4 regions of the Micromonospora sp. IBSANI012 genome follow, and region 3 is predicted to be linked to each of the others. Evidence: riboswitches for the same ligand, from Rfam matches in the RefSeq annotation. Region 3 holds a riboswitch; each other region holds the start of a gene.
What was found. A riboswitch is a leader RNA that binds a small molecule or an ion and turns the genes downstream of it on or off. The one in region 3 is predicted to bind cyclic di-AMP.
Positions count from the first base shown of each region.

Region 1: another riboswitch for cyclic di-AMP. It lies ahead of ACTWM8_RS03105 (coiled-coil domain-containing protein); the one in region 3 lies ahead of ACTWM8_RS17005 (transglycosylase family protein).
Region 2: another riboswitch for cyclic di-AMP. It lies ahead of ACTWM8_RS23100 (coiled-coil domain-containing protein); the one in region 3 lies ahead of ACTWM8_RS17005 (transglycosylase family protein).
Region 4: another riboswitch for cyclic di-AMP. It lies ahead of ACTWM8_RS10755 (C39 family peptidase); the one in region 3 lies ahead of ACTWM8_RS17005 (transglycosylase family protein).

Region 1 is NZ_CP199933.1:638,398-646,015, forward strand. It holds gene ACTWM8_RS03095 (helix-turn-helix transcriptional regulator) at 116-445, opposite strand; gene ACTWM8_RS03100 (carbonic anhydrase) at 678-1,331, shown strand; gene ACTWM8_RS03105 (coiled-coil domain-containing protein) at 1,397-2,416, opposite strand; cyclic di-AMP (ydaO/yuaA leader) riboswitch at 2,421-2,551, opposite strand; gene ACTWM8_RS03110 (YibE/F family protein) at 2,718-4,055, opposite strand; gene ACTWM8_RS03115 (heavy metal translocating P-type ATPase) at 4,374-6,407, shown strand; gene ACTWM8_RS03120 (hypothetical protein) at 6,438-6,938, shown strand; gene ACTWM8_RS03125 (DUF305 domain-containing protein) at 7,008-7,618, shown strand, end outside.
Region 2 is NZ_CP199933.1:5,009,549-5,017,166, forward strand. It holds gene ACTWM8_RS23080 (carbonic anhydrase) at 26-640, opposite strand; gene ACTWM8_RS23085 (alpha/beta fold hydrolase) at 786-1,778, shown strand; gene ACTWM8_RS23090 (HelD family protein) at 1,912-4,029, shown strand; gene ACTWM8_RS23095 (cation diffusion facilitator family transporter) at 4,190-5,104, shown strand; cyclic di-AMP (ydaO/yuaA leader) riboswitch at 5,246-5,377, shown strand; gene ACTWM8_RS23100 (coiled-coil domain-containing protein) at 5,382-6,440, shown strand; gene ACTWM8_RS23105 (hypothetical protein) at 6,558-7,061, shown strand; gene ACTWM8_RS23110 (SRPBCC family protein) at 7,075-7,554, opposite strand.
Region 3 is NZ_CP199933.1:3,695,613-3,703,230, reverse strand. It holds gene ACTWM8_RS17040 (MFS transporter) at 1-72, opposite strand, end outside; gene ACTWM8_RS17035 (ArsR/SmtB family transcription factor) at 69-644, opposite strand; gene smpB (SsrA-binding protein SmpB) at 722-1,204, opposite strand; gene ACTWM8_RS17025 (class I SAM-dependent DNA methyltransferase) at 1,342-2,013, shown strand; gene htpG (molecular chaperone HtpG) at 2,153-3,979, shown strand; gene ACTWM8_RS17015 (peptidoglycan-binding domain-containing protein) at 4,031-4,915, opposite strand; gene ACTWM8_RS17010 (hypothetical protein) at 4,917-5,042, opposite strand; cyclic di-AMP (ydaO/yuaA leader) riboswitch at 5,490-5,664, shown strand; gene ACTWM8_RS17005 (transglycosylase family protein) at 5,663-6,337, shown strand; gene nhaA (Na+/H+ antiporter NhaA) at 6,587-7,618, shown strand, end outside.
Region 4 is NZ_CP199933.1:2,341,785-2,349,402, reverse strand. It holds gene ACTWM8_RS10770 (helix-turn-helix domain-containing protein) at 1-33, shown strand, start outside; gene ACTWM8_RS10765 (hypothetical protein) at 592-765, shown strand; gene ACTWM8_RS10760 (alpha/beta fold hydrolase) at 872-1,627, opposite strand; gene ACTWM8_RS10755 (C39 family peptidase) at 1,734-2,564, opposite strand; cyclic di-AMP (ydaO/yuaA leader) riboswitch at 2,788-2,928, opposite strand; gene ACTWM8_RS10750 (hypothetical protein) at 3,232-3,993, opposite strand; gene ACTWM8_RS10745 (hypothetical protein) at 4,145-4,552, opposite strand; gene ACTWM8_RS10740 (acyltransferase family protein) at 4,619-5,842, opposite strand; gene ACTWM8_RS10735 (polysaccharide pyruvyl transferase family protein) at 6,145-7,470, shown strand; gene ACTWM8_RS10730 (glycosyltransferase family 2 protein) at 7,560-7,618, shown strand, end outside.

The sequences.
Region 1 (7,618 bases), 3.1 Mb from region 3:
GCCGGTAAAGCGGGTGGTCGGTCGGGCCCAGGATCGCGGCGTGGTTCGACCGGACCGACGCCCGGGGCGGGCCGGCGAGCGCCGCCCGGTCGGCGCGGAGCGACGATGGCGGTCGTCAGGAGCTCGACTCGGCACGCTCGCCGGTGAAGAGGGCGAGCAGGTCACCCACCTGGCGGTCGGACTCGGCCGGGTGCCGGAAGTGGCCGCGCGGGTTGACCGTGTACTCGTTGCGCCGGCCCACCCGCGTGCGGTGGAGGTAGCCGCCGGCCTCCAGGTCGGCGACGATCGCCTGCGCGGCGCGCTCGGTCACCCCGACCTCGTCGGCGACGTCCCGCAGCCGGGCGGTGGGGTTGCGGGCGATGGCGAGCAGCACATGCGCGTGGTTGGTGAGGAACGTCCAGTTCCGGGTGCTCCCGTTCTGCGCAGTCGTCGCCATGCCCGTCATCGTATGGCCAGTCCATCGGCTTTTCCGCCCTGGCTCCCCCGGCTCCGCCTCCCGTCGGCCGGCCCGCAGGACGCCGCGACGAAACATCACGGCAACGCCGGGGCAACGTATGAAATCTGTATCACGTAAACCTTGACGTATCTTCTGCTGCGTGTGACGGTGGGCGGCGAGGCCGCCTCCGTCGCCGGCCCTGTGTGACCAGGCCGATCTCGCGAGGGACCGAGGTGAGGCAATGACCCTGACCGATCCGACGCAGGCGCTCGCCGAGCTGCACGCCGGCAACCGGCGCTTCGTGACGGGCGCGCAGCGCCACCCCAACCAGGACTCGCTGCACCGGGCGGCGGTCGCCGACGGCCAGCACCCGTTCGCGGTGATCGTCGGCTGCTCCGACTCCCGCCTCGCCGCCGAGATCATCTTCGACCGGGGCCTGGGTGACCTCTTCGTGGTGCGTACCGCCGGGCACACCGCCGGCCCCGAGGTGCTCGGCAGCGTCGAGTACGCGGTGAGCGTCCTGAACACCCCGCTGGTGGTGGTGCTCGGCCACGACTCCTGTGGGGCGGTGCAGGCCGCCCGGGACGCCGCGCGGACCGGCACGCCGCCGGTCGGGCACCTGCGGGCGGTGGTGGACGCGGTGGAGCCCAGCCTCCGGCGGGCCGCCGAGCAGGGCGTCGACGACGTCAACGGGATCGTCGACATCCACATCGCGCACACCGTCGAGGCGCTGCTGGGCAACTCCGCCGTACTGGCCGCCGCGATCGCCGAGGGGCGGTGCGCGGTGGTCGGCATGTCGTACCGGCTCGCCGCCGGTGAGGTGCAAACGGTGGCCGCGGTGCCGAGCGTCGTGCCGACCCAGGCCGGCGATCGGGCGACCGCCGTCGCTGGCTGAAACCCCCCGCACGCGACGAGGGCCGCCCCCACCGGGGACGGCCCTCGTTCGGTACGCGTCGCGCGCTACAGCATCGACATATGCACGTGGTCGGTGTGGTTCGACGGTCCGCTGTACGACTTCCACCCGGTCGCAGGGAACCAGATCTGCCGGTTCCAGATCACGTAGTAGATGCCGAGCCGGTCGGCGTTGCGGATCAGGAACGCGGCGAGGTTGTTGCCGTACATCCGGGTGTCGTTGTTGTGCCAGGGCGCGAAGCCGCTCCGCTGCAACGACCAGTCGCAGGCCTTGCCCTTCGGGTGCTCCCACGGCCCGCCGGGCCGGTAGCAGCCCGCGAACCGGTTGAAGCCGGCCCGCCGGACCTCCTTGTACGCGTGCAGGGTGCGCGGCGTGATGGTGCCGGAGGTGGTCGGGTCGTCCTCGGTGCGCGACTCGGGACGCCAGCCGCCGTCGGCCGTCCGGCCGGGGCCGATCCGAGCGACCGGCGAGGTCGCGTCGACCAGGCCGCCGGTGAAGCCCCGGCCACCGACCAGCTGAAGGGCCTTCTCGGCCTCCCGGCTCTCCCGGGCCATGTCGTTGGTGAGCTTCTGCTGCTCGCGCACCTCGGCGTCGAGCGCCAGCTTGGCCTGCTCCGCGCGGTTCTTGGCGGCGGTGACCTTGGCCAGCTTCTGCGCGTTGACCATGTTCAGCTCGTCCAGGGCGGCGGCGCGCCTGACGAACGAGTCGGGGGCGTCGCTCTCCAGCAGCATCGCCACCGCGCCGATCCGGCCGGTCCGGTACGACTGCGCCGCGATCTGCGAGACCGTCGGCTGCAACGCCGCCAGCTCGTCCTGCGCGCGCCGCACCTCCAGTGCGAGCTGCTGCTGGCGCTTCTTGGACTTCTCCAGCTGCGTCTTGGCCTTCGAGTACTCGCGGTTGCGCAGCTCGATGACGTCGGTGAGCAGCTTGGGCTCGTCGTCCTCCTCGTGCCCGGAGGGGGTGGGGGTCGCGGGCGCGGCGATCGCGGCTGTCGGCCCGCCCAGGATGGCCAGGGCGGCGAACACGGCCACCACCGGAGTCAACCAGCGGCGCAGGGGTGCCGTCACAGTGTTCCCTTCCGTCGACCGCCGACCGGGTTAGCTGACGGGTTCGGGACGGAAGTGGCCCCTACCGCTCGCGCGGATTCACCCCATGTACCTGGTTCCCCGGTTCGCCTCGCGGCGATTGGGCGGCGGCACCGCAGGCGCCGCTGCGCGCCTTCGGCGGTGACCGGCAGCGAGGTTACCCGAGAGTCGTACCGGGGATCTACGTCCAGAACCCGACTAAAAGCGTTATTTCGCCGTAGCGATGCGTGACGAGTGACGCGTTCGTCAGGTTCCGCGTCGGCGTCGGTCACGCAGCGGAGTCTCACCATGCGGTGTCCGTGCTCCTTTCCGGGTCGGGCCACCGTGCGGGGGCCGGGGTGGACGGTCCGCCGGGACGCGACGCGCTCAGCGCCTGGAGCGCCGCGTCCCGGTCGGCGGAGGGGCGGGGCGTGGGTGCCGGTCCGGTGTCCCGGGCCGGATCGTCGGCCGGGCCACGACCGGCGGTGGCGACCAGCGCGGCCAGCGCGGTGGTCAGCGGTACGGCGGCGACCAGGCCGAGCGTCGCCACCGCGCTGCGGACGATCTCCTGGGCCAGGAACTCGCTGGTGAGGATCTGGCTCACCGGCCGGCTGTCGGCGGTGAGCAGGAGCAGCAGCGGCAGCGAGGCGCCCGCGTACGCGAGCACGATGGTGTTCACCGTGGAGGCGATGTGCGCCCGGCCGACCCGGGTGGCGGCCCGGTAGAGCTGCGTCCGGGACAGTCCGGGGTTGGCGTGCGCCAGCTCGGTGACGGTGGCGGCCTGGGTGACGGTGACGTCGTCGAGCACGCCGAGCGAGCCGATGATGATGCCGGCCAGCAGCAGCCCGTGCAGGTCGACGTCGCGCTGGTACATCGACAGCGTGGTGGCCTCCTCGCTGCCGAACCCGGTCAGGTGGGTGGCGGCGGTGGCCAGGCTGCCGAGCACTCCGGTCAGCACCAGGCTGCCGAGCGTGCCGAGGACCGCCACCGAGGTCTGCGCGGTGATCCCGTGGGTCAGGTACAGCACCACGAACATGATCAGCGCGGAGCCGGTGATCGCGATCAGCAGCGGGGAGCCGCCCGCCGCGATGCCGGGCACGACGAAGGCCAGCAGGATGGCGAAGCTGGCGCCCAGCCCGGCCAGCGCGGCCAGCCCGCGCAGCCGGCCGAACGCCACGATCGCCGCCGCGAAGAGCGCCACCAGCCACACCAGGGGCTTGCCCCGCTGGTGTTCGGCGATCTGATAGCTGGTGGCGGTGGGGTCGGCCGGGTCGGTGAGCTGGACCAGCACCACCTCGTCGCCCACCGCCACGGCGGGTGCGCCCGGGCCGGCGGGCACCGGCGTCTCCACCTGCCGGCCGCTGTCCGGCCCCTGCTGGACCCGGACCGTCACGGTCCCGCACGGGCCCTCGGCCGCGCCGGGCGCCTCCGGCGTCGGTGGGCAGGGTTCGGTCACCACCCGGGTCACCGTGCCGTGGTGGCGCGCCGGCTCGGCGCCGCCGTCGGCCTGCCGCGAGTCGCGCGGCCACAGCACCAGGGCGGCGATCACCGTGACGACGAACAGCGGGACCACCGTCGCGACGAGGATCCGCCGCACCCCCGGTGGGGCGGACGGAGCGGGACGGGTGTGGTCGGCGCCCATTGCGAGTCTCCCAACGATCCAGGGCGGGGTACGTGTCAGCCGGCCGGTCGGTTCACCGGCGGAACGCGCGTGGCGGGTCGCGTACCCGGGTGTGGGCCCTGGGTGCCGGCGGGGTCACCCAGGGCGACCGGACGGCGCGGTCGCCCGGCGTGGCGACCCGCCCGGGCGGTCGCCCACGGCGGCCGAGCCCGGCGCGGTACGCGGGCCGGCGGCAGCTGCGGCGGATGGCGAGTCATGGCCGGAGAATCGTAGCCAGGTTCGGTGCGGGTCCGCCCGGTTCGTGCCGTCGGCAGCGCGCCCACCGGGCATCGTGAGGGCATGGACCAGCACGCCGGACCGGCCGGGCCCCCGGGGTCGGACCGGCACCGGGGGCACGACCGGCACGCCGGCCACGACCCGGAGATGTTCCGCCGCCGGTTCTGGCTCTGCCTGGCGTTGACCCTGCCCGTGGTCGCCACCAGCCACATGGTGATGGACTGGTTCGGTTACTCGCTGGAGTTCCCCGGCCGGTCCCTGGTCGGGCCGGTGCTCGGCTCGGTGGTCTTCTGGTGGGGCGGCTCGCCGTTCCTCGTCGGCGCGGTGCGTGAGGTGCGCGACCGGGCCCCGGGGATGATGCTGCTGATCGGGATGGCGATCACCGTCGCGTACGCCGCCTCGCTCGCCACCAGCCTCGGCGCCTTCGAGCTGGACTTCTGGTGGGAGCTGGCCGCCCTGGTCACCATCATGCTGCTCGGGCACTGGCAGGAGATGAAGTCCGTCGGGCAGGCGCGGGGCGCGCTCGCGGCGCTGGCCGCGCTGCTCCCCGACGACGCCGAGCGGGTCGGGCCGCAGGGCGGCACCGAACGGGTGCCGGTGAGCGGGCTGCGGGTGGCCGACGTGGTGCTGGTCCGCCCGGGTGGCCGGGTGCCGGCCGACGGGCGGATCGTCGACGGGGCCGCCGAGCTGGACGAGTCGATGGTCACCGGCGAGTCCCGCCCGGTCCCCCGGACGGTCGGGGACCGGGTGGTGGCCGGCACCGTCGCCACCGACTCGGCGATCCGGGTCCGGGTGGAGGCGGTCGGCGACCAGACCACCCTCGCCGGCATCCAGCGCCTGGTGGCGCAGGCGCAGCAGTCCGGCGGGCGGGCGCAGGCGCTGGCGGACCGCTTCGCCGCCTGGCTCTTCTACGTCGCCACCGCTACCGCCGTGCTGACCGTCGCGGTGTGGACCGCGCTGGGCGAGCGGGACGAGGCAGTGGTGCGGACCGTCACGGTGCTGGTGATCGCCTGCCCGCACGCGCTCGGCCTGGCCATCCCGCTGGTGATCGCGCTCTCCACCGCGTTGGCCGCCCGCTCCGGCGTGCTGGTCCGCGACCGGCTCGCGCTCGAACGGATGCGCACCGTGGACGTGGTGCTTTTCGACAAGACCGGCACCCTCACCAGGGGGGAGCACGCGGTCGTCGGGGTGGCCGCCGCGCCGGGGACCGGCGAGGACGAGGTGCTGCGGCTCGCCGCCGGGGTCGAGGCGGACAGCGAACACCCGCTGGCCCGGGCGATCGTCGCGGCCGCCGCCGAGCACGGCGGCCCGGCCCCGGCCGCCGGCTTCCGCTCGCTGCCGGGGCGCGGCGTCCGGGCCGACATCGACGGTACGCCGTACGCGGTCGGCGGCCCCGCGCTCCTGCGCGAGCAGCGACTGGAGCTGCCCGAGGCGCTGGAGCCGGCGGCCCGGCGCTGGGCCGAGCGCGGCGCGGCGGTGCTGCACCTGGTCCGCCTGCCGGACACCGTCCTCGGCCTGCTCGCGCTCGCCGACGAGGTACGTCCCGAGGCCCGGGAGGCGATCGCGGAGCTGCGTGCCGAGGGGGTCCGCAGCATCGCGATGATCACCGGGGACGCCCGGACGGTGGCCGAGGCGGTCGCCGCGGACCTCGGTTTCCGGCCCGGCGTCGACGAGGTCTTCGCCGAGGTGCTGCCCGCCGACAAGGACCGGAAGGTGACCGCGCTGCAACGCCGGGGGCTGCGGGTGGCGATGGTCGGTGACGGGGTCAACGACGCGCCGGCGCTGGCCCGGGCGGACGTGGGGATCGCGATCGGGGCGGGCACCGACGTGGCGATCGAGTCGGCCGGGGTGGTGCTGGCCTCCTCCGACCCGCGTGGGGTCGCCGGGGTGGTCCGGCTGAGCCGGGCGGCGTACCGGAAGATGCGGCAGAACCTCGCCTGGGCGGCCGGCTACAACGTGGTGGCGCTGCCGCTGGCGGCCGGCGTGCTGGCCTTCGCGGGGGTGGCGCTGAGCCCAGCGCTCGCCGCGGCGCTGATGTCCGCCTCGACGATCGTGGTGGCGCTCAACGCCCAGCTGCTGCGCCGGGTACGCCTCTGATCCCCGCCCGGATCGGGCTAGCGTGGTCGGGTGGGAACGGCGACGGCGCGGCCGGCCGGGTGGTGGGCCCGGCTGCTCCTGCTCGCCTGCACCCTGCTCGGGCTGGCCGCCATGCACACCATCGGCCACGGCACGCACTCCGTCGCGTCCCACCCGGACGGCCACGCCGCCGTGTCGCAGCGGGCGCCGGTCGCTCAGGCCGCCCTGCCCGAGGCGGTCCCGGTCGCTCACGGTGCCGTGCCCGAAGCGGTCCCGGTCGCCCATGTCGCCGGGCCGGCGTCGTTCGCCGACCAGGGCGGCGTGGTGGCGCTTCCCGCCGACCAGCCGGGCGGTGCCCCGAGTGGCTGGAGTGTCTGCCTGGCGGTGCTCGGCGCCTTCACGGTGGCTCTGCTGCTGGCGACGCTGCTGCTGCGCCGGGCCCGCCCTGCCGTCGCGACCCGCCACCCGTCGGGGCCGTCGCGCGGGCCGCGCGCCCCGCCACCCCACCCGGTCGGGCTTCGCCTCGCCTCGGTGTCGGTGCTGCGCAGATAGGACGCCCCGACGCGGCCACGCCGCGTCCGGAGTCCGCTGCGTACGTCCGCACACCGAAAGGTTTCGATCGTGTCCACTCGTACCATCGCGCGCCGTGCCGCCCTGGCCGGCGTCGCTCTCAGCGCCGCTCTCGCCCTGGCCGCCTGCGGCGGCGACGACCACCAGGCCGGCTCCGGCCACGACATGCCGGGCAAGGGCGCCACCGCCGGCCCCTCGGCGAGCGCGTCCGCCACGTTCGGCGACGCCGACGTGATGTTCGCCCAGATGATGATCCCGCACCACCAGCAGGCGGTGCGGATGTCGGAGCTGGCCGACAGCCGTGCCCAGGACCCGGAGGTCAAGCACCTCGCCGCGCAGATCAAGGCCGCCCAGGCACCGGAGATCGCCACCATGACCGGCTGGCTCACCGCCTGGGGCCGGCCCGTCCCGTCCGGCAGCCCGGGCAGCGGCCACCACGACCACGGCATGCCGGGCATGATGTCCGACGCCGACATGGCGAAGCTGGCGGCCGCCTCCGGCCGGGAGTTCGACCGGCAGTTCCTGACCATGATGATCGCCCACCACGAGGGCGCGATCACCATGGCGGAGGAGGAGCTCGCCAGCGGCGCCAACGCGGACGCCAAGGCCATGGCGCAGCAGATCGTCAACGCCCAGCAGGGCGAGATCGACGCGATGAAGAA
Region 2 (7,618 bases), 1.3 Mb from region 3:
GGACCATCGCTGACCGGTGGGCCGGTCAGCGGTCGAGGAGGGTGACCTCGCCGGTGGCCAGGTCGTAGACCGCGCCGACGACGTCCACCCGGCCCTCGGCGACCGGCCCGGTGAGCAGGTCGTCGGTGAGCAGGGTGGCCACCGTGCGCAGCACGTGCCGGCGTACCGCCATCGGATGCGCCCGCGGGTCGTCCGCCCCCACCTCGGTCACCGCCGGGGCGATCTGGTCCACCAGGTACGCCAGCGAGCCGCCCGGCCGCTCCCCGGTGCGCAGGGTGTCCACCGCCGAGGCGACCGCCCCGCACCGCTCGTGGCCGAGCACCATCACCAGCGGCACCCCGAGCTGGCCCACCACGTACTCGATGGAGCCGCAGACCGCCCGGTCCAGCACGTGCGCGCCGGTGCGGATCACGCAGATCGACCCGAAGGTCTGGTCGAAGATCGCCTCCAGCGGCACCCGCGAGTCGATGCAGCCGAGCAGCACCGCGTACGGCTGCTGGTCGCCGGAGGCGACGGCCGCGGCGGCGGTGACGTCGTGGCCGTGCACCGGCTGCCCGCTGACGAAGCGGCGGTTGCCGGTCAGCAGCTCGGCCAGCGCGGCCCGGGGCGTCCGCGCCGCTCCCGCGCTCGAACCGGTCATGTCCCCAGCCTGGTCACGGATCCGGCCTGGCGGGGCGGGATGCGAATCTTCTCACCACCACGGTTGGCGTGGTGTCATGACGGGTAGCCGGTGTTTCCGCCGGGTTAACCCGGTACGAGGTACCGGACGGCCCGGGGAGGTCACGATGTCGGAGCAGCAGCAGATACGGCTTCCCGACGACGTGCGCCTGCACGTGGAGGTGACCGGGTCGGCGGACGCCGAGGTCACCGTGATCATGCTGCACGGCTGGACGCTGGACGGGCGGGCCTGGCACCGGCAGCTCGCCGACCTGACGGCCCGCTTCGGGCGGCGGGTCCGGGTGGTGACCTATGACGCCCGCGGGCACGGCCGGTCGAGCTGCATGGCCCTGCGCACGGCGACCCTGGCCCAGCTCGGCGACGATCTCGCCGCGGTGCTCGACGCGGTGGCCCCGACGGGCAGGGTCGTGCTGGTCGGCCACTCGATGGGTGGGATGACCGTGATGGAGTACGCCCACCGCCACCCCGAGCACTTCGCCGCCCGTACCGCCGGGCTGGTCTTCGTCTCGACCACCGCCGAGGGGCACACGCACACGGTCTACGGGCTCTCGCCGCGCATCGCCCGGCTGATCCGGATCGCCGAGACCACCGGCGCCGGGGTGCTGGCCCGCTGCGGCTCCTGGCGCCCGCCACGGGCGCTGCTCCGCGCGCTGCGGCCCAGCATCCGCTGGATGCTCTTCGGCGACCGCTGCGACCCGTCCGACATCCGCCTGGTCACCTCGGCGGTGGCCCGCGCCTCGCTGCGCTCGATCGGCGGGTTCCGCGCCTCGATCGGCGCCCAGCACCGGCTGGAGACCCTGGCCGAGCTGGCCCACCTGCCGGCGGCGGCGCTGGTCGGCGACCGGGACCGGCTCACCCCGCCGCCCTGCGCGGAGTCGATCGCCGCCGCGCTGCCGGTGACCGAGCTGACCGTCTGTCCCGGCGCCGGGCACATGCTGATGATGGAGCGGCCGGACGAGGTGAACGCCGCGCTGGCCGGGGTGCTGGACCGGGTGCTGGCCGGCGCGCCGGAGATCGGCGCGACCGAGATCGGCGCCACGGTGATCGGCCCGACCGGGCCGACGACGACGGGCGCGACGGAGCCGATCCCGGCCGGCTGAGCGGGCCCGTGGAGGGTGGCGGACGTCGCGGGACGCGGCATGGCCCCGAAGGGGGGTGGCAGGCTGCCCGTACCCTCATTCCGCCTGGCGTGCGCCCGCGCCCGGCCGCCGCCGTCGCACAGGAGCCGTCACGTTGACCGACCAGACCACCCTGGAGCAGGAGATCGCCGCCGAGCAGCGGCATCTCGACCGGGTGTACGCCCGCCTCGTAGAACTGCGCCGCTCAGCGGCGAAGGCCGAGAAGGAGGGCTATCGGCTGGCCCGGGTGGGCAACTTCGGCGCGCTGGTCGAGCGGGACGCGATGGTGTTCCACGCCGCGCAGCGGCGGTACGTGCTGGACGCCGAGCACGAGGGGCTGGTCTTCGGCCGGCTCGACCTGCGCACCGGCCAGGTGCTGCACGTGGGGCGGCTCGGCGTGCGGGGCGAGAACGCCGAGACGCTGGTCGTGGACTGGCGGGCCCCGGCCGCCGCCGCGTTCTACCAGGCCACCCCGGCCGAGCCGCTGGGCGTGGTGCGGCGGCGCACCATCCAGTCGTCGGCCGAGAAGGTCACCCGGATCGAGGACGACCTGCTCGACCCGGAGTCGGCGCCGGCCGAAATGGCGGTGGTCGGTGACGGGGCCCTGCTGGCGACCCTGTCCCGGGCGACCGGCCGGGGCATGCGCGACATCGTGGCCACCATCCAGCGGGAGCAGGACGAGGCGATCCGCTCCCCCGGCTCCGGGGTCACCATCGTCTCCGGCGGCCCGGGCACCGGCAAGACGGCGGTCGCGCTGCACCGGGCGGCGTACCTGCTCTATTCCGACCGCAGCCGGTACGCCGGCGGCGGCATCCTGGTGGTCGGGCCGTCCTCGGTCTTCGTGGAGTACATCGCCTCGGTGCTGCCCTCGCTCGGCGAGGAGACCGCCACGCTGCACTCGCTGGGCTCGCTCTTCCCGGGCATGTCGGCGACCCGGACCGACCCGCCGGAGGTGGCGGCGGTGAAGGGCTCGCTGCGGATGCGGAAGGTGCTCGAGCGGGCGGTACGCGACGCGGTGCCGGACGGGCCGGACGAGCTGCGCCTGCTCTACCGGGGCGGACTGCTCCGGCTGGAGCGCCGCGAGCTGGACGGCGTCCGGGACCGGGCGCTGTCCCGGGGCGCCCGGCGCAACGAGGTACGGCGGGTCGCCTTCGACGCGGTCCTCGCGGCGCTGTACGCCCAGGCCCGCCGGCTGGGCGTCCCCCGGCTGCCGGAGCAGCGCGCCTTCGAGGACGAGATCATCGACCGGCCGGAGTTCCGCGAGTTCCTCAAGGCGTGGTGGCCCCGGCTGCACCCGCGGCACGTGCTGGGCTGGCTGGCCCGGCCGGAGCGACTGCGCCGGTACGCCGGCGGCATCCTGTCCCGGGCGGAGACCGCGCTGCTGGTCGAGGCGTACCGGGTGCTGGACGCGCAGGGGCTGACGGTGGCCGACATCGCCCTGCTCGACGAGCTGGACGCGCTGCTGGGCAAGCCGGTGCAGCCGGCCCGGGCCAAGCGCGACCCGTACCAGTTGGCCGGCGGCGTGCGCGAGCTGAGCACGTTCGCCGACCGGCAGCGGGCCGCCCGGGCGGCGGCCCGGGAACGTCCGGAGGACTACCGCGACTACGCGCACGTGGTGGTGGACGAGTCGCAGGACGTCTCCCCGATGCAGTGGCGGATGATCGGCCGGCGCGGCCGGCTGGCCTCCTGGACGGTGGTGGGCGACCCGGCGCAGACCGCCTGGACCGGTGACCCGCAGGAGCTGGACCGGGCCCGGGACCAGGCGCTGGGCCGGCGCCGCCGGCACCGCTTCGCGCTGACCACGAACTACCGCAACTCGGCGGAGATCTTCGCGGTGGCGGCGGCGGAGATCCGCCGGCTCTACCCCGACCTGGAGCTGCCGACGGCGGTCCGCTCCACCGGCGTGGAGCCGATCGCGCTGACCGTCGCCGCCGACCGCCTGCCGGCGGCGACCGTCCAGGCCGTGGACGCGCTGCTCACCGAGGTGGAGGGCACGGTCGGCGTGATCACGCCGGTGCCGCGCCGCGACGAGGTGGCCGGCTGGCTGGGCGGACGCGGCGGCTCCCGGCTCCAGGTGGTGACCAGCCTCCAGGCCAAGGGCATGGAGTACGACGGCGTCGTGCTCATCGCCCCGAGCGAGATCCGGGCCGACCCCGGCTCGGGCGTGCGCACCCTCTACGTCGCCCTCTCCCGCGCCACCCAGCGCCTCACCACCATCGACCCCACCCCCTGACCCCCGCCCCGGGGTCGGGCACTTTCGAAGAAGGAGTGGCTGTTCCGGGCGCGGAGGCCACTCGTTCTCCACAGTGCGGGATGGTCGCGGTGTTAGTTGCACACATAGCGATGTGAGCATAGATTGGGTTCGGGCCGCCGGGGCGACGGAGGGTGTGGGCGTGGGCGCAGGTCATGACCACCACGGGTCGGTCGCGAACGCGGCGCACCGCCACCGGGGGCGGCTCTGGACGGCCTTCGCGCTGCTCGCCGCGCTGATGGTGGTCGAGGCGGTCACCGCGTTCGCCACCGGCTCGCTGGCCCTGCTCTCCGACGCCGGGCACATGTTCACCGACGTGCTCGGCATCGGCATGGCGCTGGCCGCCATCACCGCCATCCGGCGCGGCGACCGGGACCCGCAGCGCACCTTCGGGCTCTACCGGCTCGAGGTGCTGGCCGCGCTCGCCAACGCCGTCCTGCTCAGCGGGGTGGCGATCTATGTGCTGATCGAGGCGGTCCGCCGGTTCGGCGACCCGCCGGAGGTGCGGACCGGGCCGATGCTGGCGGTGGCGGTGCTCGGCCTGCTGGCCAACCTCGTCGCGTTCGCGCTGCTGCGCGAGGGGGCGCAGGAGAGCATCAACCTGCGCGGGGCGTACCTGGAGGTGCTCGGCGACCTGCTCGGCTCACTGGGCGTGATCGGGGCCGCGCTGCTCATCGCCGGCACCGGCTGGTGGTGGGCCGACCCGGCGGTGGCGGTCGCGATCGGCCTGTTCATCCTCCCCCGCACCTGGCGGCTCGGCCGCGCGGCGGTGCGCATCCTGGTCCAGGCCGCCCCGGAGCATCTCCAGGTGACCGCCGTGCACGACCGGCTGACCGCCGTCCCCGGCGTCGCCGAGGTGCACGACCTGCACGTCTGGACGCTCACCTCCGGCATGGAGGTCGCCTCCGCCCACCTCACCATGGTCCCCGGCGCCGAGGTCGGCACGGTGCTCGCCGCCGCCCGCACCGCCCTGCACGAGGACTTCCACATCGAGCACGCCACCCTCCAGATCGAGCCGGGGGCCGCCCCCGGCGCCTGCGGGCAGGTCGAGTGGTGACGAAAGCGGACACCTATTGTCCCGTTACGTCACCTAAACCAGGATTCACTCCAGTACCGTCAGTCACGAAACGGGCGGGTGTCACACCCGTACCGGTAGGCTCGGTCCCGGCCTCCGCCAGGCGGCACCCTCCGGTGCCGGCGGTGGCCGCCGCCTAATCGCCTGCCAGGGCGAGCCGGGGAACCATGTTCGTGGGGTGCATCCGCGTCAGCGGTAGGGATCTTCCGTCCCGAACCCGTCAGCTAACCCGGTCGGCGGCTGACGGAAGGACATGTGCATGCACGTACGACGTACCACCGCACGGCTGGCGGCCGCGGTCGTCGCGGCACTCGCCCTCGGCGTGTCGTCCGCGCCGGTCCCGGCGACCGCCGCCGGCCCCGCCACCCGGCTCGCCGCCGCCCCCGGCGACGAGGAGGGCGGCACCCCCGCGCTGCGCGCCCAGCTCGACGCGGCCAGCAAGGGCTGGATCGACGCCAAGGCCGCGCTGGAACGCTCCACCAAGCGGCAGCAGGAGCTCGGCAACCAGCTCAAGACCATCGAGTCGGAGCTGACCGTCCGGCAGGGCAAGGTCGGCCAGATCGCCGGCGTGGCCTACCGGACCGGACGGCTCGGGCCGGTGTCGGCGCTGCTGAACAGCTCCAGCCCCGAAGGCTTCCTGGACCGGGCGGCGGCGCTGGAGACGGTCGCTTCCAACGAGGACCGGGAGCTGCGCAACCTGATCCAGACCCGCGACGACGCCACCCGCACCCGGGCCGCGCTGGACCAGGAGATCGTCGAGGAGCGCAAGCAGGTCGCGGTGATGGCCAAGCGCAAGGAGCAGGCCGAACGGGCCCTGGCGGTGGCCGCCGCCGACAAGCCCGCCGCCAGCACCGCCGGCGGCTCCAACCGCGGCACCTCCACCGCCAACGCCCGGCCGGCGCCGCGCAACCCCGACGGCTCCTGGCCGCCGGAGTCGTGCAGCGTCAACGACCCGACCCCGGCCGACGGCTGCATCACCCCGCGCATGCTCAACGCGCTCCAGCAGGCCCAGGCGGCCGGCTTCACCCGGTACGTCTCCTGCCACCGTCCCAGCGGCTCCGGCGAGCACCCCAAGGGCCGGGCCTGCGACTTCGCCGCGCAGAAGAGCGGCTTCGGCGGCGACGCGACCGGCGGCGACAAGACGTACGGCAACAACCTGGCCGCGTACTTCATCCGCAACGCCGACCGGCTCGGGGTGCTGTACGTGATCTGGTACCGGCAGATCTGGCTGCCCAGCAGTGGGTGGAAGTCGTACAGCGGGGCCGGCGGGGACCCGTCCAGCGACCACACCAACCACGTGCACCTGTCGGTCTACTGACCGACCCGCGGCGGGGCCCGTCCACGGCGGACGGGCCCCGTCGTACGCGCGCCGACGTACCCGGGATGTCGTCGACCGGCCCACGACGCAGCGCGACGGCCGGGCGAGCATCGAGGCATGACCCGACTCTCCCCCGACGGCCGCAAGACCCTGCTCACCCTGCACCTGGTGACCGCGCTGGGCTGGCTCGGCGCGGACCTCGTGCTGCTCACTCTCGGCATCGCCGGGCTGCGCGGCGCCGACCCGGGGGTGGTCTACCCGGCGGCGGCGCTGGTGGCGACCTGGCTCTTCGCGCCGCTGAGCGTGCTGGTCTGGGTGGTCGGCGTGACCAGCGCGCTGCTGACCCCCTGGGGGCTGCTGCGCTGGCGCTGGGTGGTGGTCAAGCTGGTGCTCACCACGGTGATGATCGGCCTGGTGCTCTTCGCGCTGACGCCGAACCTGCGCGCCGCCGCCGGACCGGACGCCACCGCGCACCAGCGCATCGACGTGGTGGTCGCCCCGGCGGTCTCCACCGGCCTGCTGGTCACCATGACCGTGATCTCCACCTGGAAGCCGTGGGGCCGCAACCGCCGGGCCGTCCCACCGCCCCGCCGGACGGCGGCGCCCGCCGGCCACCGCTGAGTGGACGGGGGCGTCAGCTCGGGACCGGGCCGCCGTCGGCCTTTCGGTCCAGCACCGCGCCGAGCCGGCTGGCCAGGCCCAGGTGCGCGGCGCGGGCCTGGCGGAACGCGTACCCGAACAGCGGCGCCGGCGCGGAGAGGGTGATCTCCACGTCGATCCGCAGCACGTCGCCCTCCTCCTGGAGCCGGGTGTGGTTGCGCACCGTCGTGCCGGGCTGCTGCCGGGCCACCGTGACGATCTCGTCGTCGGTGACCACCAGGACGTCGGCCTGGTAGGTGACCGGGAACCGCAGCGGCCCCAGCTCCAGCCGGTCGGTGATGGCGTAGCTGGCTCGGGCGCCCGGACGGGTCGGCAGCTGGCGCACCCGGACGATCAGCGGATGCAGCTCCCCCTGCCGGGCCGGATCGCTCAACAGCGCCACCGCGTCCGCCCGTGAGCAGCGCGCCTGCACCGTGTAGCTGAACGACTCCCGCCGGACCACTCCACCCTCCACCCCTCGTCGGTCGCCCGATCGTCCCGTACGGCGGCCGGGCTGGCAATCGCAGGCGGCATGACGG
Region 3 (7,618 bases):
GCCGGTGAGCGAGATCGTGTGGCCGACCAGCAGGCCGAGCAGCGGGCCCCAGCGGCGGGGCGCGGCGTTCACTGCGGCCCCCGGTAGGCCTGCCAGATCAGCGTGACGGTGCGGGCGCCGGGCCGGTCGGGGTCGCTGCGGGCCCGCCAGCGGGCACCCAGCTCCGCCAGCTCGGCGCGCAACTCGAGCAGCTCGTCGGGGGTCAGGTGCATGATCTGGTCGCTGCTGGTGGTGCCCCGGACCCAGTCCGGGTCGAGGGTGGCCTCGCTGTCGAGGTAGGCCTGGAACCGTTCCACGTAGCGCTGGAAGGCGGCCCGGCGCAGCAGGTCGGAGGCGAGCTTGCGCTCCGGGTCGTGCAGCACCTCGACCGGTTCCCAGTTGGTGCGGTCGTGCGCCGCCCGCCACCACCGTTCCCGGCGGTTGCGGGCGTGCTCGGGGGCCTCCCGGATGAAGCCGTGCTCGGCGAGCTTGCCGAGGTGGTAGCTGACCGACCCGACCGCCTCGTCCACCAGCTCGCTGAGCATGCCGACGCTCTGCGGGCCGCGCACCCGCAGCTCGCCGAGGAGCCGCAGGCGGGTGGGGTGGGCGAGCGCGCGCATGGCGCGCGGGTCGGTCAGGTGCAGGGTCGACTCGTCCTCGGACATGGGGACAGGCTAGACGTACAAGATGTGATGTACAAGAAGTCTTGTTGAACGTCGCCGCGGTGGACGGCGCGGGTGGTTCAGGCGGGGCGACGGCCCTTGAGACGGCGGCCCAGCTCGCGGGCGATCTCCCGGTTGGCGTCGCGTTCGGCGAGCGCCTGCCGCTTGTCGTACGACTTGCGGCCGCGGGCCAGGCCCAGCTCGACCTTGGCCCAGCCGTTGCTGAAGTACATCGACAGCGGCACCAGCGTCACGCCCCCGTCGCGCAGCTTCTCCAGGATCCGGGCAATCTCCACCCGGTGCAGCAGCAGCTTCCGGGTCCGGCGGGGCTGGTGGTTGGTCCAGGTGCCGAAGCCGTACTCGGCGATGTGCAGGCCGTAGAGCATGATCTCGCCGTCGCGTTCCTGAGCGAAGGCGTCGACCAGGGACACCCGCCCCTCCCGCAGCGACTTCACCTCGGTGCCGGCCAGCACGATCCCCGCCTCGTACGTCTTCAGGACGGTGTAGTCGTGCCGGGCCTTCTTGTTGGAGGCGATGAGCTTGCGCTCCGTGTCCCTGGACACGACGACCTCCTGCGGGTGGGCTGCGGACCGGTGCAGAATACCCGCCGGCGCCGCTCGGGTCGGCGGGGCGCGACGAGGACGGGCGGCAGGTCCAGCCGGACCCTGCCGCCACCCGCCCGCCGGTAGGGTCGGCGGTCGTGACCGAACCGGACTTCCTCACCGCCACCCGCACCTCGTACGACACGATGGCCGCCGACTACACCGAGTTCATCCGCGGCGAGCTGGCCGCCCTGCCGCTCGACCGGGCCATGCTGGCGGCCTTCGCCGAGCTGGTGCTGGCCGACGGGGGCGGGCCGGTGCTGGAGGTGGGCTGCGGCCCCGGACGGATCACCCGGCACCTGCACGACCTCGGCCTCGACGCCGCCGGCCTGGACCTGTCGCCGGGCATGATCGCGCAGGCCCGGCGGGCGTACCCGGACCTGCGCTTCACCGAGGGGTCCATGCTGGAGCTCGACCTGGCCGACGGCGCGCTCGCCGGCCTGGTCGCCTGGTACTCGGTCATCCACCTGCCCGACGACCGGCTGCCGGCCGCCTTCGCCGAGTTCCACCGGGTCCTCGCTCCCGGTGGGCACCTGCTGCTGGCCTTCCAGGTCGGCGACGAGCCGATGCACCGCACCGACATGTGGGGGCGCCCGGTCTCCCTCACCTTCCACCGCCGCCGGCCCGAGGAGGTGGCGCGGCTGTTGCACGCTGCCGGGCTGGACGTGCACGCCCGGCTGTGGCGCGAGCCGCGGGAGGTGGACGGGCGGCGGGAATCCACGCCGCAGGCGTGCCTGCTGGCCCGCCGCCCCAGTGACGACCGGCGGTGACCGGAGGGCCACGACGGCTCGTATCCTTCTCCCGCGGATTCCGACCGGGGACCCGTGACGAGGAGATGAGGAGGTTGGTGTGAGCAGCCGGACCGAGACGTTGGAGTTCCAGGCCGAGACGCGTCAACTGCTGCAGTTGATGGTGCACTCGATCTACTCGCACAAGGACGTATTCCTGCGGGAGCTGGTCTCCAACGCCTCCGACGCGCTGGACAAGGTGCGGCTGGAGTCGCTGGTCGACGGCGACCTCGACGTCGACACCGCCGACCTGCACATCGAGATCGAGACCGACCCGGCGGCCCGCACCCTCACCGTGCGCGACAACGGCATCGGCATGTCCCGCGAGGACGTCGTCTCCCTGATCGGCACCATCGCCCGCTCCGGCACGGCCGAGCTGCTGCGCAAGCTGAAGGAGTCCCGGGAGGCGGCCGCCCAGGACCTGATCGGCCAGTTCGGCGTCGGCTTCTACTCGACGTTCATGGTGGCCGACACCGTCACCCTGCTGACCCGCCGGGCCGGCCAGACCGAGGGCACCCGCTGGGAGTCCACCGGCGAGGGCACCTACGTCGTGGAGACGGTCGACGACGCCCCGCAGGGCACCTCGGTCACCGTGCACCTGAAGCCGGCCGACAGCGAGGACAACCTGGCCGACTACACCGACCACGGCAAGATCCGCGAGATCGTCAAGCGGTACTCCGACTTCATCGCCTGGCCGATCCGGCTCGTCACGCCGGACGCCGAGCCGGTCACCCTCAACTCGATGAAGGCGCTCTGGGCCCGGCCGCGCGACGAGGTCGCCGAGGAGGAGTACCGCGACTTCTACCGGCACGTCAGCCACGACTGGGCCGACCCGCTGGAGACCATCCACATGCGGGGTGAGGGCGTCTTCGAGTACGAGGCGCTGCTCTTCATCCCCACGCACGCCCCGTTCGACCTGTTCATGGCCGACGGCCGGCGCGGGGTGCAGCTGTACGTCAAGCGGGTGTTCGTGATGGACGACTGCGCCGCGCTCATGCCCAACTACCTGCGCTTCGTCAAGGGCGTGGTGGACGCGCACGACCTGTCGCTGAACATCTCCCGGGAGATCCTCCAGCAGGACCGGCAGATCCAGATCGTGCGTCGCCGGCTGGTCCGCAAGGTGCTCGCCACCGTCAAGGAGATGCGCACCGAGCACGCCGACCGGTACCGGACCTTCTGGTCGGAGTTCGGCCGGGTGGTCAAGGAGGGGCTGCTGGAGGACCCGGACAACCAGCAGGCGATCCTCGACATCGTCTCGGTTGCCTCCACCCACGACGCCGCCGAGCCCACCACGCTGCGCGAGTACGTCGAGCGGATGAAGGACGGCCAGGAGGAGATCTACTACGCCACCGGCGAGACCCGGGCCATGCTGGAGAACTCGCCGCACATGGAGGCCTTCCGCGCCAAGGGCTACGAGGTGCTGCTGCTCACCGACCCGGTCGACGAGGTGTGGGTGGAGCGGGTCGCGCAGTTCGACGGCCGGCCGCTGCGCTCGATCGCCAAGGGCCAGGTGGACCTGGACACCGAGCAGGAACGGGAGGAGGCGGAAGCGGAACGGGAGCGGCAGACCAAGGAGTACGCCGCCCTGCTCGCCTTCCTCGGCGGTGCGCTGGCCGACAGCGTCAAGGAGGTGCGCCTCTCCTCCCGCCTGACCACCTCGCCGGCCTGCATCGTCGGCGACGCGCACGACATCACGCCCACGCTGGAGAAGATGTACCGCGCGATGGGGCAGGAGGTGCCGAAGGTCAAGCGCATCCTCGAACTCAACCCGACCCACCCGCTGGTCACCGGCCTGCGCGCGGCGCACGAGCGCGGCGGCGACTCCGGTGCCCTCACCGAGACCGCCGAGCTGCTGTACGGCATGGCGCTGCTCGCCGAGGGCGGCGACCTGGCCGACCCGGCCCGGTTCGCCCGGGTCCTCGCCGACCGGCTGGCCCGCACCCTCTGACGCGACGACGGCCCCGGCCCGGTGGGGGAGCACCGGGCCGGGGGCGCCTGCTCAGGAACCGACCCGCACGCCCATCGCCGCCCAGGTGGCCGGGCCGACCACCCCGTCCACGGTGAGCCCCCGCATGCCCTGGTACCAGCGGACGCCGGCCTCGGTCTTCGCGTCGAAGGCGCCGCTCGCCGGGCCGCACCGCTTCGCGCCGACGAACCGCTGGACGAAGGCCACGTCCCCGCCCGTGCTGCCGCGCCGCAGCGTCCGCGAGCCCGGTCTGCCCCCGGACACCGGCGACGCCGGCCGGCCGCTGGGCACCGACGGGGCCGGCGTGACGGCCGCGCGCAGGGCCGCCACGGTACGCGGGCCGACCACCCCGTCGGGGGTGAGCTTTCGGGCGGTCTGGAACGACCGTACCCAGGCGGCCACGGCCGGCCCGAACACCCCGTCGGCCGTCAGTCGGGCCCCGAGGCGGTTGGCGACGGCCTGCAACTCCCGGACGTCGCCGCCCCGGGAGCCGGCGCGCAGCAGCCGGTCGCCCAGCCGGGCCGTCGTGGCGGTGGCGATGCCCCACGGGTGGCGGCTGTCCTCCAGGCTCCGCTGGTGGCTGACGCTGACGTGCAGGTGCTTGTCGTGCGGGTTCGGCCCGGTGTACCGGGCCGGCCGGAAGCTGCGGGTACGGCTCCAGATCTTCCGGTCGTAGATGACGTACTGGGTGGACGGATGGTTGACGGCCTGCCGGACGACCAGCAGCGGGTCGATCCCGTCGACGTCCACGTCCACCGCGTTCACCGACTGATCGTCATTGTCCGGATTATGGTCCGAGCGGCGCGCCTGGTGACTGGCATCGCCCAACCAGCCGTCGGACTTGCGGTCCCGCTGCGGCCAGCGGGTGTCTATCTCCTCGCGCAGCACCCGCAGCGCGGGCGCCAGGTGCACGCCCATCTCACTCCTCCTCTTCCAGCGCGGCGGCCAGGTCGAAGTCGACCTCGTCGCCGGCCAGGCTCTCCGGGTCGTCGTCCTCGTCGAGGGTGGCGACGAGGTAGTCGGTGTCGATGCTGACGGTGTCCATGAAGGTCCTTCCTCTCGCGGATGGCCGGCCGCCGCGAACCGGGGCGGACCGTGACGGCCAGGGCGCCGGCGACCGGCATCCGGCGGTCGGCGGGTCCGAAGCGTCGACGCCGCGGCGCGCTCTGCTCCCTACCGTCCGAGTCGGCGGCCGGGCTGCCCAGACATGAGTCGCCAATCAGCGGCAACGCTGACCGTCCGGCGGCGCGGAACGCTGATCGAGGCCGCCTGACCAGCGAAAACGGGGAGGCGACGCACCTGATCCGCCGCTCGGGGCGAGGCTTTCGGCCCAGTCGTGACAGATTCCCGACCGGCCCTTGTAGAGCACCGCCGACCGGCCCGCAACTCGAAGGACGGCGCCGTCGCTCAGCCGGGTGAAGAACTTCACAAGAAGTGGGCAATCGCCCCAAACAGTTCGTAACGTCGTTCGTGTCCGCGATCGCGGACACCACGGCCGGTAACGCCTAATCCATGCCGCCGGCCGGTGGGACCTTTTCAGCGGGCATGGAGCGGGGGACCCACACGTTCCTCGGTGCACGTCACCTCGGGGTGAAGCCGCCCATGGGCGGCCGGGCTCCTCGGCCCGAACCCGACAGCTCACCTCGTCGGCGTGGAGGAATCCAGATGGCAACTGAATACACCGCCCGTCATCGACGGGTCAGCTCGCGCCGCATCGCCGTCGGCACGCTCGCCGTCGGTGCGGTCACCGGGGTCGCCGCCGTCCTGGCGCCGGCGTCGCCGGCGAGCGCCGCCAGCGTCAACTGGGACGCGATCGCCCAGTGCGAGTCCGGCGGCAACTGGCACATCAACACCGGCAACGGCTACTACGGCGGCCTGCAGTTCTCGCAGGGCACCTGGTCCGGCTACGGCGGCAAGAAGTACGCCTCCCGCGCCGACCTGGCCAGCCGTGGCGAGCAGATCGCGATCGCCGAGAAGGTGCTCGACGGTCAGGGCATCGGGGCCTGGCCGACCTGCGGTCGGAAGGGCGGCTCCACCAAGAGCTACTCCACCCCCTCCGAGAAGTCGGAGAAGTCGCAGAAGTCGCAGCGGCGCTCCGGCTCGTCGAAGGCCACCTCCACCGAGCGGTCCTCGCGGGAGCAGCACAGCACCCGCAGCCAGCGGCGCAGCGCGCCGGCCGGGACCGGCGACGTGTACGTGGTGCGGCTGGGTGACACCCTGTCGCAGATCGCCGACGCCCTGGACCTGGCCGGTGGCTGGCAGGCGCTGTACGAGCGCAACAAGCGCGTGGTCGGCGCCGACCCGGGGCTGATCTTCCCCGGTCAGAAGCTCAGCCTCTGACCCAGCACCCAGGCACCCTGACGACGCCCGGCCGGACGACCGGCCGGGCGTCGCCGCGTCCGCGGCATGGTCGGCGCGGGTTCGGGCCGCCGGCGACGGGGTACCGGGCGCACGTGGACCGGCCCGCCGGCGCGTCCGCGTCGCCGGTCGTCGGGGCCGCGGCGGGGGCGCGGGGATAGGGTTGGTCCTGGTGTGCCGGGAAGTCTGGTCGGCGATGGACGACGCGACCCTTGCCGACGAGGAGATCCCGTGACCGACGCCGCCCGGCGCCGTACCAGCCTGTTCGCCCGCCGCTCCTGGGGCGAGACCAGCCGCATCTCCGCCATCCTGCGCAAGGAGACCGTGGGCGGGGCGCTCCTGCTCGTCGGGGCGCTGCTCGCGCTGCTCTGGTCGAACTCACCCTGGGCGGACGGCTACCGGGCGCTGCGCGACCTCACCGTCGGCCCGGCGTCGCTGCACCTCGATCTCACCCTCGCCACCTGGGCCGCCGACGGGCTGCTGGCGGTCTTCTTCTTCGTCGCCGGGCTGGAACTCAAGCGCGAGTTCGTCGCCGGCGACCTGCGCGATCCGCGCCGGGCCGCGGTGCCGGTGGCGGCGGCGGTCGGCGGGGTGGCCGTACCCGCGGTGCTGTTCGTCCTCATCGCCGGGGTCGACGGCGCCCGGGGGTGGGCGATCCCCACGGCCACCGACATCGCGTTCGCCCTGGCGGTGCTCGCGGTGGTGGGACGGCTGCTGCCGTCGGCGCTGCGTACCTTCCTGCTCACCCTGGCGGTCGTCGACGACCTGCTCGCCATCGTCATCATCGCCGTCTTCTACACCTCCAGCCTCGCCGTGCCGCCGCTGCTGGCCGCGCTGGTGCCGCTCGCGCTTTTCGCCGTGCTGGTGCAGCGCCGGGTCCGGTCCTGGTGGCTGCTGCTGCCGCTGGCCGCCGTGACCTGGACGCTGGTGCACGCCTCGGGGGTGCACGCCACGGTGGCGGGGGTGCTGCTCGCCTTCACCGTCCCGGTGCTGCGCAGCGAGGCCGCTGGCGGGCCGAACGCCGGGCCGGGCCTGGCCGAGCACTTCGAGCACCGGTTCCGGCCGATCTCCGCCGGGGTGGCGGTGCCAATCTTCGCGTTCCTCTCCGCCGGCGTCACGGTCGGCGGCCTGGCCGGGCTGGCCACCGCGCTGACCGACCGGGTCGCGGCCGGCATCGTGGTCGGCCTGGTGGTCGGCAAGCCGGTGGGCATCCTGGCCGCCACCTGGCTGGTGTCCCGGTTCACCCGGGCCCACCTCGACGAG
Region 4 (7,618 bases), 1.4 Mb from region 3:
CGTCGGCCATCAGCGGACAGCACATCCGGTTAGCGGACAGTCACCTTCTGGATCGACGATGTTTGTGGCGTGACGCTGTTCCTCACTGCCCCGGGGTGCGGAACAGGGCACATCAGCCGCTGCCTATCCGCGCCCTGCAAAGAAGAGGGGACGGATTCGTGACGTTGATTGTCGGGCTTCTACGACGGATCGTCAGCCGGCTTTTCCCGTCGCCACCGGCGCTCCCCCGCGTCGGACAGCGCATTGAGGCACGGGAGCAGGAAGCTGCCCGGCGGCGGCTCTTGGATCAGGCGCGAGGCACGGCGCAGCAGCCCTCGACCGTAGAAGATGGGTCGCTCAACTATCACCCGGCGCCGCCGTCTGCGGAGCGCGGCAAGTGAGCGCCCACGGGCCAGTGCTGCCGATCTGGAGCTGCGGCGGCTGTGGCGCACCCTGGCCATGCACTACCCGACGCCAGGAGCTGCGAGCAGAGTTCGAGGATGCTCCGGTGTCCCTGTCTCTCTACATGGGGGCGCAACTCGTTCGTGCCACCGCCGATCTGACCTGGGCACCCGCCGGCACGCTGTATCGGCGCTTTCTCGGCTGGATGCGGTGAGCATCCTGCGTCCCGGCGACGAGAAGTTCCACTACAGCGACGGCTCCCACCGGTGGATCCCGCCGGACCCCGCCTACGACCAGGAGATCTGGGACGAGCAGGTCCGCCAGCACAAGCAGAGCCACCTGAGGAACGAGCGCCCGAAGGTGCGCCTGCGGCGGCTGGTCTGATGCCGCTGCAAGGTCCGGTGTAGACGGCGTGCTCGAACGTCCAGGTCGGCAGGTGGTTCCGAGCCGCATGCGACCGACGGCGGCGACGCCCGCGGTCCGCAACCGGTCACAGGTACGGGTCGAGCAGGGCCAGCACCGCCGCCGGGTCCTCCACGTGCGCGTTGTGGCCGAGGCCGGGCAGGGTCGCCACTGGCACGCCCAGCTCGGCGAGCTGCGCGCCGCTGACCATCGGGTCGTGCTCACCCCGGGCCAGCAGCACCGGGACGTCGGTGGCGGCCAGCAGGGCCGGCAGCTGCGGCTCGCCCACCGCGAAGGCGGCCGGGTCCATGGCCAGCCGCCAGCGGCCGTCCTCGGCACGAAGCCCCGCGTCGACCACCGGGTGGTGCGGCGCGAAGAGCCCGCCGAGGCCGGCCACCTTCAGGTAGCGGCGGGCCGCCTGGTCCCGGGTGGCGAACCAGGTCACCGGGCGCTCCGCCAGCTCACGCGCCCGGGTCAGCTCGGCGGGCGACCAGACCGCCTTGATGCCCAGCCCGACCACCGCGTCCACCGGGAGCCCGGCGTCGCGGGCGGCCAGCGCCAGCGCGACCACCCCGCCGAGGGAGTGGCCGAGGACGACCAGCCGGTCAGCCGGGCGGGCCCCCTCGGCCACCGGGCCGAGCCCCGCCGCGACCTGCTTCGCGAACCCGGCGAAGGAGTACCCGGGCAGCGGCGGCGAGAAGCCGTGGCCGGCCAGGTCCGGCGCCAGCCAGCGGCCCGGCCAGCGGTGTTCCAACAGCGGCGCCCAGGGCAGCCACACGTCGCCGGTGGCGCCCATCCCGTGCAGCAGCAACAGCAGCCGGCGGGTACCCGAGTCGTCGGTCATGGGCCGCAGTGTGCCACCGCCCGGTTCCGGCGCGCGAGACCCGCGCCAACGGCGACGGGCACCGGCCCCCCAGGGGAGCCGGTGCCCGGACGCGCGACGGTGTGGATCAGGCGGAGTAGCCGCGGGTGGCGATCCAGTTCGCCAGGTCGATGGTGCTCATCCAGTACGACGGCAGGCTCGGGTTCGCCGAGTCGGCGATCCGGACCGTCCGGCCGTCGTTCTTGTAGCCGACCACCGCGATGTAGTGGCCGCCCGGGAAGGAGTGCCAGCCGCCGTCGGTGTCGGTGGCGGTGCCGGCGATGTTCGCCACGACGCCCCGGCCGTCGGTGATCGCCGCGACCACGTCGGCCTGGAGCCGGTCGATCTGCGCCGAGCTGGGGGTGCCCTGGAACATCCGGGTCCGGTACGGGTCGCCCTTGACGATCTGGTTCAGGACCCGGGTGGTGTCCAGCGCGGAGTTGGTGCCCATCTCGGTGGTGCCGAGCGGGCCCTCCAGCTCGTACTGGGTCCGCTCGATGCCGGTCGCGCTGAGCGCGTTGCGCACCGCCGCCGGACCGCAGTTGTAGTAGGTGGTCTGCGCCTGGTAGTCGTAGCGGAGGACCTTGGTCGACGGCGGCTTGGGGGCCGCCTTGCGGGTCAGGTCCGGGTCCGCCTTGGCCTTGGTGGCGCTGGCCGACGGCGAGGGGCTGGGTGACGGCTTGCCGGACGGGGTGGCGACGCGGCCCTGGCCGCGGGTCGCGACGTCGTCCAGCCGGGGCGCCACCTCGGCGACGGCGGCCGAGGTCTGCTGGCGGGCGGGCGCCTCGTCGGCGAGCAGGGTGCTGGCGCCGGAGACGAGCACGAGGGCGGCGGCCGAGCCGGCGACCAGCTGGTACGACCGCTCGGTGGCCAGGCGTCGCAGCTGCCGCTTCAGGGTGTGCTTCACGTTTTCCTCCACGGTACGAGGGCGGGAGCGGCGTGCCGGATCGGCGCGTGACGGGACGTCACCCGCGGGTGTCAAAGCCGGTGTGCGAGGCCGCTCGGCGGGGGTGCGCCCGGTCGGTGTCCGGGCGGCGGGGTGGGGCCGGTATCAGCGCGCGAGGGCGCGGCGGACCGGCGCGAACACCCCGGTACCGAGGTGGAGAGCAAGCCGAGGGATGCGAGAGAACAGCAAAAGCTGGAACTCCTTCCGACACCGCCTACCGGGTTAGCTGACGGATTCGGGCGGGAAGAGCGCCCTACCACGGGCCGTGGCCCGCGGATTCACCCCGGACGTGCATGGGTCCCCGGTTCGTGAAATCACGATTGAGCGGGTCGGCGCGGCGTCGCCTCTTGCGATCGGAAACCGCACCGGACCCGGGCGACATTACTGGTCGGTCACGTGTCAGCCAAGCGCTCCCAGCTGCGTAAACATGATCAGGGCGACAAATTAGCCGCACACTTCGGCACTGACGTCACTCAATGGGACAGGCGGTTGTTCCGGGACCGTCGGGCGACAACCGGACAGCACGGCGGCAAACCCTGCCGATCGTCGCGATCGATATCACCGACTGTGACCGGATGACCGGTTTCCCGATTGCGGTGACGCGGCTCACGGAAATACGCGTAACAGTTCGGTCAAGTCCTCAGCCCACCCGGGCCGGCCGCCACCGTGCCGCGAGCGCCGTCCGCGCCGTCGCCGTCGCCGTCCGCTGGGCGGGCAGCCGTACCGGACGCAGCCGCTCCGCCGCCGCGTACGCCTCAACGGCGAGCGCGCGGGCCGCCTCGGCGGCCAGTTCGGCGTCCCGCCACGCCGACCGCTCCCGCCCGGCCGCCGCCCGGTACGCGTCCCGCCGGCCGTCGCGTACCGCCCGGGCCAGCAGCACCTCCTGCTCGACGGGGTGCCGCCGGGGGTCCCAACCGTCCCGGTGCGCGAAGACGTCCCGCAGCCGCTCCACCGGCAGCTCGCCGCGCCAGTGGGCCGCCACCGCCGCCTGGTGCAGCCAGCGCTCCCGGCCCGCGTACTCGGCCGGCGTACGCGGGGTACGCGGGGCGGGCAGCGCGGCGGCGCCGGTGAACCGGCGGGCGGCGGTCTCCGCCTCGTCGTACGCCGTCCAGGCCCGGTCCACCTCCTCCTGGGCGGTCAACCAGGCATCCCGCCACCGGCGCGCGGTCTGGGCGGCGCCCGCCGCCGCGACGGCGACCTCCTCGGCGTACCGGCGCAGGTCCGCCAGCTCGGTCGCGGGGTCGGCCGGGGACGGGTCGACGACCGGCTCGTCGGGGGCCGGGTCCCGCTCGGGGCGGGCGACCAGCACGGTGAGCACGGTCAGGGCGAGCACGAGCAGGGCCGACCAGATGGCGGCGGCGGTCGGGACCTCGACGAGGAACTGGTAGAGGACGGTGTTCACGGTGGGCACCTCCCGGAAGCGGGATGCGGAAAGAGGAGTCCCACACCGGCCCGGGGGCGACGGGGCGAGGCCGGGGCGGCGCCGCGTGCCGGGGGGCGGGTGCGGTGGTGAGGTTCTCGAAGGCGCGGTCGCGGGTGGCCCCGCGTGGCGGTCAGCCGACCGGCGGGGCCCGGGGACCGGTCGCGCCGGCGGCCAGCCCGGTCAGGGGCAGCGACGGCGCGGTGACCGGATGGGCCGGCCTGCCGACCGGGCCGACCGAGGTGACCGGATCGAGCGGAGCGGCGGCCGGGGCGACGAATGCGCGGCCGGTGCTCTGGGCATCCCCGGCGGCGAGCGTCACGGCGGGGATGGCGGCCGCGCGGACGGCGGACCCGTCGGGCACCGCCAGATCGGCGAGGACCGGGGCGGCGGCCGGGCTCGGGGCGGCGGAGAGCGGGCCGGCATCCGGCGCGGCCGGACCGCCGAGGGAGAGCGCGACCGCCAGGGCGAGGCCGGTCAGCAGCCGGGAACTCCAGCGCGCCACCCACCACAGAGGACTGGTGAGCGCGACCGGAAGCACGGCACCACGCTACGCCGATGCCGGGGTGATCGCAGCGTCGCCGGGCGTGTCGTCGCGGCGCTCACGTCAGTGGGGGTCGCGCGGGCCTGCGTACTCGATGGGTCGGCCGGCCGGCGTGCCGTCGGCGGCCGCCCGCGGTGCCGGCGTGGGCTGCGATGCCGGCGCGACCGGAGCGTCCAGGGTGGACGGATCGGGCGTCGGGGCGGGGCGGGGCCGGCGACGGGGGGCCAGGCGGCGCATCATCGGCGTCTCGACCCAGCGGTGCAGCAGGGCGGCCAGCACCAGGTTCACCGCCAGGAAGCCGAGCACCGCCAGCGGTCCCCACCAGCCGGGCAGCCCGACGCCGAGGTGGCCGGTGGCCCGCAGCACGGTGACCATCACCAGCACGTGCACCAGGTAGAAGGCGAACGAAACCTCACCGAGCCAGACCAGCCGGCGGTGCCGCCAGGGCGAGGGCAGACCGCGCACGTCGGCGTCCGCCGCGGCGGTGATGACCAGGATGTACGCCACCGAGAGGATCGCCGCCCAGAGCTCGGCGGGGATCCACTGCGCCGCCACCGCCCAGGTGACCACGAAGACGAGGCTGGCCAGCGGCAGGCCGGGCCCCCGCCAGCGGCCCCGCCGCATCAGCTCGGCCGCCGCCACGCCCAGCCAGAACTCCAGCGAGCGGACCACCGGGAAGATCTGGGTGAACCACCAGGTGCTCTCCTCCGGCACCAGCGCCTGCCCGGGCCAGAGGGCCACGATCAGCAGCGGCACCGCCGCCACCACCGCCCAGAGCAGGCCGGCGCGGGCCCGGCGCAGCGCCGGCAGCACCAGCGGCAGGCAGAGGTAGAAGAACAGCTCGCAGGAGAGCGACCAGCTCACCGTGTTGATGGCGTAGAAGTAGCCGGGCGTCGGGTCCCAGGCCTGCACGAGCAGGAGGCTCTCCAGCGCGGCGCGGGGCACGATGGTGTCGGCGAACCACCACATCACCAGCAGGGCCGCCACCCAGGTCAGCAGGTGGTTCGGGTAGATCTTGGCGAGCCGTCGCCGCCAGAAGTCGCGCCGCCGGTCCCCGTCGCGGGCCGACCAGACCAGCACGAACCCGCTGAGGATGAAGAAGAACTGCACCCCGGACAGGCCCAGGGTGAACACCCCGCCGACGACCGCCTGGTAGTCCGGTTCGCCGACGATCCGCATGGTGCCCACGTGGTAGCCGAAGACCAGCATCGCGGCCACCCAGCGCAGCCCGGTCAGCGAGGGCAGCCGGCTCGCCGTGGCAGTCGGTGCGCCCACCGCGCTCGTCATGCCGGGCACCCCGCCGTCGCCACGCTCACCCGCACGTACCTCTCCTCCCCCGGCCGCTCGCCGCCGCGACCGCGGCCCGGCGCCGGACGGCGGCACCGGTCGTGCCACCGTCCGGGCACCCTACCGGCTGGTGGGGCCGCCACGACCGGGCCGGGGACGCGGACCCACCGGGAGATGTACGCGGGCTGCAGATTGCCCTAATATTCCCCGGACCCGCAGCCGACGTCGTGCCCGGCGGCGGGCCGGCCGGCGTCCTCCCTCCGGGCCGCCCCGGCACGCGTGAACCACGAAATGGAGCGGCGATGCACCAGCGGATCCTGATGCGGGCGAAGAAGGGCCCGTTCGACGTCCGCTCCGCCGAGGAGGCCTTCGAGGGCGACTGGATCGGGGTCAACAACGGCAACCTCGTCTTCAGCCACGCCGCCCACAAACTGCTCAGCACGACGACCGCCGAGATCACGCCGACCGAGTTCAAGGTCAACCCGCGCGACGCCGACGAGATCAACGAGAAGTACGACGTCTACGTCATCCCGCTGGCCAACGCCTTCCGGCGCAGCTACGCGCACCGTATCGAGCTGATGACCCGGCTGGTCGAGCGGCTGAAGATCCCGGTGGTCGTGCTCGGGGTCGGGGTGCAGACCGACGTCAGCGGCGACCGGGAGTACCTGCGCCCGATCGACGACGTGGTCAGCCGGTTCGTCCGGGCCGTGCTCGAGCGCTCGCCCAGCATCGGCGTACGCGGCGAGATCACCGAGAGCTACCTGCGCACCCTGGGCTTCTCGGCGGTCGACGTGATCGGCTGCCCGTCGATGTTCCTGCACGGCGACCGGCTGACGGTGGAGAAGACCACGCCGACGCTGGAGCGGGACGCCCGGGTGGCGCTGACCGTCTCCCCGTACGTCAAGTCGATGGCGAAGATCATCGCCGCGCACCACGGGCGCTACCCGAACCTGCGCTACCTGCCGCAGGACCTCACCACCCTCGGCACGCTGCTCTACGGCGACGCCCCGGAGGACCGGGGCAGGACCAGCCCGATCCCCGTGCACACCTCCCACCCGCTCTTCGTCGAGGACAAGGTGCGGATGTTCCTGGACCCGTGGACCTGGATGGACTACCTCTCCGGGTTCGACTTCGCCTTCGGCACCCGCATCCACGGCACCATCACCGCGCTGGTCGCCGGAACCCCCAGCTACCTCTTCGCGCACGACTCGCGCACGCTGGAGCTGGCCCGGTACTTCGACATCCCGCACCGGACGATGAAGGAGGTGCCCGCCGACATCGACGCCGCGCAGCTCTACGCCGAGGCGGACTACACCGCCCTGCACGCCGGCCACCGGGCCCGCTACGAGCGGATGGCGGCGTTCCTCGCCGCGCACCGGCTCGGCAACGCCTTCGACGACGGGGACGCCACCACCCGCTTCGACGAGCGGGTACGCGCCACCAGCTTCCCGCCGGCCGTCCGCCCGGCCACCGCGACCTCCCCGGAGGCCCTGCTGGAGCGGATCCAGTGGCTGCGGGACCGCAACACGACGCTGGACGGCCAGGTGCGGACGCTGGAGGAGCAGCGGCTGCGGGCCCGGGTCAGGCGGGCGGTCGGCGCACCGGTACGGCGCATCCTGAGTCGTTAACCCGCCGCTCGGCCGCTGTTCAGTAACTCCATCTTTACCGGATACGTCAGGTTCCGGGGCCGTCCACCCGGGTGCACCAGGGTGGCGGCGTGGTCAACGAGCCGACGCGCGCCACCCCACTGCTGAGCATCGTCGTGCCGGTCCACGG